DNA from 2 places in the Paenibacillus sp. ALE2 genome. Region 2 is predicted to be linked to the other one. Evidence: predicted binding sites of a transcription regulator. Region 2 holds the regulator's gene; the other holds the start of a gene.
What was found. Region 2 encodes CtsR, which represses protease genes until heat stress. Its sites were predicted from a motif close to ATGGTCAATAAAGGTCAAACA; they were not measured.
Positions count from the first base shown of each region.

Region 1: the regulator CtsR is predicted to act here: its motif matches at 1,370-1,390, upstream of clpP (ATP-dependent Clp endopeptidase proteolytic subunit ClpP).

Region 1 covers NZ_CM134213.1:1,373,094-1,375,578, reverse strand. The annotation lists gene ACXHJ1_RS05830 (PdaC/SigV domain-containing protein) at 1-549, shown strand, start outside; gene clpP (ATP-dependent Clp endopeptidase proteolytic subunit ClpP) at 664-1,260, opposite strand; tRNA gene ACXHJ1_RS05820 (tRNA-Arg) at 1,471-1,542, opposite strand; gene ACXHJ1_RS05815 (sugar-binding transcriptional regulator) at 1,803-2,485, shown strand, end outside.
Region 2 covers NZ_CM134213.1:2,247,157-2,249,641, reverse strand. The annotation lists gene ACXHJ1_RS09695 (protein arginine kinase) at 1-397, opposite strand, end outside; gene ACXHJ1_RS09690 (UvrB/UvrC motif-containing protein) at 427-951, opposite strand; gene ACXHJ1_RS09685 (CtsR family transcriptional regulator) at 1,036-1,500, opposite strand; gene ACXHJ1_RS09680 (GNAT family N-acetyltransferase) at 1,994-2,485, opposite strand, start outside.

The DNA of each region.
Region 1 (2,485 bases), 870 kb from region 2:
AGCGGCAGCCAGCTGAATCCTGAGGCTCAACAGGCCATTAATAATGTGCTTAAAAAGCATGCAGAGACAGTATTGGCAGCAGGCAAAAAGATGGTGGCAGAGGGAGAGGTTACAGCAGAAAGACCGTATGATTTCGAAAATGATTTTGCAATTGCCTATAATAAGGACGGTATTCTAAGTGTGATTATGCAGGACTACTCGTATACAGGTGGCGCACACGGTATGACGGCACGTAAAGGATATACGTTCTCGCTTGCTGATGGTAAGCAGTTGCAATTGTCTGACGTATTGAAGGCAAATCCTAACTATAAAAAGTTCCTGAATGCTGATTTGAAGAAAAAAATTGATGCGCTCCAGGCTGGCGAAGGTTTTGAGAAATTTAAAGAGTTGGCCGCAGATCAGAATTTTTATGTGACCAACAGTGGAGTAACCATCGTGTTTGATTTGTATGATTATGCGCCATACGCTTATGGAATTCCGGAGTTTACTTACTCGTTCGCTCAACTGCTGCCTCAGGGCGGTAAGCCTTTTGCGGGACAAAATCAATAATCTAGATTAGGTATATATTGAAAATTAATAGTAAATAAAAAAGACTGCCTACCGGATACGAAAATCCGAGGCAGCCTTTTTATTTACCAGCTATTCAGAAGAAAACCACTTTTCTTATACACCTTCTGGAGAGGAGCTAGTTAACACTTTATCAATAATACCGTATTCCTTGGCATCATCAGCGGACATGAAATAGTCGCGGTCTGTGTCTTTTTCGATGCGTTCCAGTGGTTGACCTGTGCGATCTGCGAGAATGCGGTTCAATTTGTCACGCATTTTCAGAATGCGACGGGCACGAATTTCGATATCCGTTGCCTGTCCTTGTGCACCGCCTAGTGGCTGGTGAATCATAATTTCACTGTTTGGCAAGGCAAAACGTTTACCTTTGGCACCTGCATTCAGCAAGAAAGCACCCATGGAAGCAGCCATACCTACACAAATGGTAGATACGTCAGGTTTAATGTATTGCATCGTATCGAAAATGGCCATACCAGCTGTGATGGAACCGCCAGGGCTGTTAATATACAAGTGAATGTCTTTTTCAGGATCTTCAGCAGCCAAAAACAGCATTTGGGCAATAATTGAGTTGGCTACAACGTCATTGACGTCCGAGCCCAACAAAATAATGCGATCCTTCAACAGTCTGGAATAAATGTCATAGGCGCGTTCGCCGCGGTTACTTTGTTCTACTACCATAGGAACATAGCTCACGTCAAAAAACCTCCCTTAAATCGTTAGTGGATTTGGTGGATATGCCGAATACACATCCCTATTTATAAACTGTTACCGTATTAACCACATGATAAACAATTTCAAACAAAAAGTCAAAGAAAGTCAAACTATTGATTAAAAAAAAGAACGCTTAGCGCTCTTTTTGGTTAAAAACATCATATGGAACATATAGCCAATCATATAAAACGACGCGCCCGCGAGGAATCGAACCTCGATCTCAGGCTCCGGAGGCCTACGTCATATCCGTTGGACCACGGGCGCAAAAATGAATCATTACAAGCAACCAACTAATTAATTGGAAACAAAGATGATTATATGATATACGGCATTGAATTGCAAGCTTTTATTACGTGCGCATATTCACATAAAAAGTTGAGAAATATAGGTTCAGATAGACTTGCATGTGAAGCAAATATTGGGTAAGATATACGTGGGACTTAAAAAGTTATCCCGGGACATTTTAAGACCAGTTAGAGATATAGCATAGAGACAGAACTTAGAAGTGTGCGGGAGTGGAAAGCATGCGAAAGATATTAGAAATACAGAAGCAGCTTCTGCCCGACCTCATGGATGTTTTGAAAAAAAGGTACACGATCCTGCATCAGATTATGCTGTCCGAAGTTATCGGACGCAGAACACTGGCAGCTTCACTGGATATGACCGAGCGCGTACTGCGCGCTGAGACTGATCTCCTTAAAGCGCAAGGGCTAATTGAGATTGAGAGTGTGGGCATGAAGGTGAGCAAAGCAGGACTGGATCTGCTGGAACAGCTGGAGCCGATTGCGAACAACTTGTTCGGCCTGTCCCAATTGGAGGATCAGATTCGTCAAGCCTACGGTTTGAGGAAGGTGGTTGTCGTTCCAGGGGATTCGGATGCTTCACCGTTAGCGAAGCAGGAACTGGGCCGTGCTGGCGCAAAGGCGCTGCTGAGTGTTATGGATGACGAGGACGTGGTCGCTGTAACAGGTGGCACGACGATTGCAGATGTGGCGGAACAACTGGCATTACCTGCTAACGGCCCGCTTAAGGGCGGATGGTTTGTACCGGCACGCGGGGGTTTGGGAGAGAGCATGGAAATGCAGGCAAATACAATTGCCTCCACGATGGCTCGCAAGGTCGGCGCTCAATACCGTCTGCTCCATGTACCGGATTTGCTCAGCAATCATGCTTACAACTCCTTGCTTGAGGATACGAATATTCAGGA
Region 2 (2,485 bases):
CGGGATATAAGCACTGAATACGCAAATGATCCTCTTCATTTATCATAACACTAACTGATTCATCATCACTAATCAACACAGCACCGTTGCGAGATTCGTTCGCCAAATTAGGACTAATCAAGTGCTTCTCAACCAGTACCTGTTTGTCGATCTCATCCAACTCGGATATTTTCAAGGTATGAAAAGTACCAAAACGACGCAAATCATCATACTGAAGGATATCCGTTAAGCGTTGAAGCACTTCTTCCGACTGCTGATTGGTAGCAAGCATGGGAAAAGGCAGATGCTGCAAGTTACGCGCAATTCTTACCCGGCTGCTAATGACAATCTCCGAATCCGCAGCATCACCACGCATCCAATCACTTAGCGGCTTTTCCGTAAATCGGATATTGGGCATCACGCATTCCCTCCTACTCTTCACAAACTTTACTCTTCAGTCATTTCTTTTTCAAGCTTTCTGATTTGATCCCTAAGCTCAGCAGCTGATTCGAATTCTTCCTGTACAATGTGTTGTTGCATCTCTTTTTTCAAATCATCAATTTGCCGTTTAACCTTTAATCGGCCTCCAGTACGGACCGGAACCTTCCCAACATGACTCGTACTACCATGCACACGCTTGAACAGAGGGTCCAGACGACTATCAAAATATTGATAGCATGATGGACATCCAAAGCGTCCTAGCTTACTAAACTGTGTATAAGTCATACCGCAATCCTTGCATTGCAGATTTTGGGGAACACTGTGACCTGAAGACTGGCTCTTTGTGCTGGAGTCAAAATCCAACATCCCCGACAACAAGCTATGAATCGAAAAGCCATTAGGTGTTCCAGGGATCATCTCCCCTTTTTCCTTCGCACATGTCTCACAAATATGAAACTCTGTCTTTTCGCCATTCACAATTTTGGTGAAATGCAAAGTTGCCGGCCGCATATTACATTCTTGGCACAGCATAAAAGCACCTCCTTCAACGTCAGGATTTTTACAAATCCCTACATCTGAATTGCAAATCTCTATTCACTGGTTAATGGATACTAGCTATTTGGCCGCCAGCAACGAGATCAGCATAGCCTTAAGCAATCTTGCTCGCAGTTGGTCACGATAGGGAAGCTTCAGCAATAATGTATCTCTTGATAAAGCAGCCTTTATTAGACCCGCTTCCCTTTTACTTAAAAAATGAGCTTCCTCTAACTGATAAATCAATCCTTCTGCTGCCGATTGGCTAATTTCCTCCCCGATGCTCTGATGAAGGTGTGTATGGATCGCATGCTGTGCAGGCAATTGAATTCGCTGAATCCGAATATAACCTCCACCACCGCGTTTACTTTCCACCACATAACCTTTTTCCAGCGTAAACCGGGTACTAATTACATAATTAATTTGCGACGGTACGCAGGAAAAGCGGTCAGCCAGATCATTGCGCTGAATCTCCACTAAGCCTTGGGGACTTTCCAGCAGCATGCTCTTCAAATATTGTTCAATAATGTCGGAAACATTGCGCATTTCATCATCCTCCACTAACGGAAACGCAAGTATTCAAGTACATTTCACGCTCCACAGAGTCCGCCGTATATTGAACTTAACCAAACGGTAAAGTCACGAATCTAAGCTGTACTCAGGCCATTACCTATTGTACATCCATTGGAATTGTACCGTTTCGTTTCTAGTGTGACCTTTATTTGCGATAAATCATGCACTTCTCTTCTGCCCATAAGAAGCAGCTCCTAACTATACGCAAATCATGTCATTATTGCTATACTTCTGTAGATACACACTGGTTCTGATTGACTTTGACTTTCTTTGACTATATTCGTATTATAGCACAAATTTCATTTTTGCCAAGGGGTCAATACCATTTTTCGCAATCTAATTATGTTTTATACCATAGAATAAAAAAACTCTTCCCATTATGGAAAGAGCTTTGAATAATTATGATATCCCACATCCAATTTGGTTAAAAAGAGTTGGGCATTAAGAAAATCTAATTGGGCCTTTATCAGAAAAAATCCAATAGGAACGTTTGTTTTGTTGGTATTACACGTTTAAGTGCAGCCACAGACTCACTGCTTCCTTCAATGCGCCCCCAATTAAACAGGTTATCAGCTTGCTGGTAGCCGAGCATTAAAGTTGTTAATGACTGAATTCCTAGTTCCAAGTCAGCTACTGTGTCGTTCTCAGATAAATTACTTGTATCCACTCTTGCCAGATGTCCTTGCCCCTCCGTAGTAATCGTTAATCTCCATACTCCTTCATTCCAAGGAGCATACCGATCTGTCAGATGTAAGGTTAAACTTGTTTCCTCTCCAATCTGCTCAAAAGGGTAGCTCTCTACAAAAGCAACAGCATCCACAATACGCCCCATAAAATAAGGCACCGTTTCCTGTTGAATTCGCGGATCATCGAGTAAAAAAGGCAGATTGTCATCTGCTGGAACGTAAATAAATTTACCTTGGGTTATCATTGAGTCATGATTTGCAAAATAAGTCCA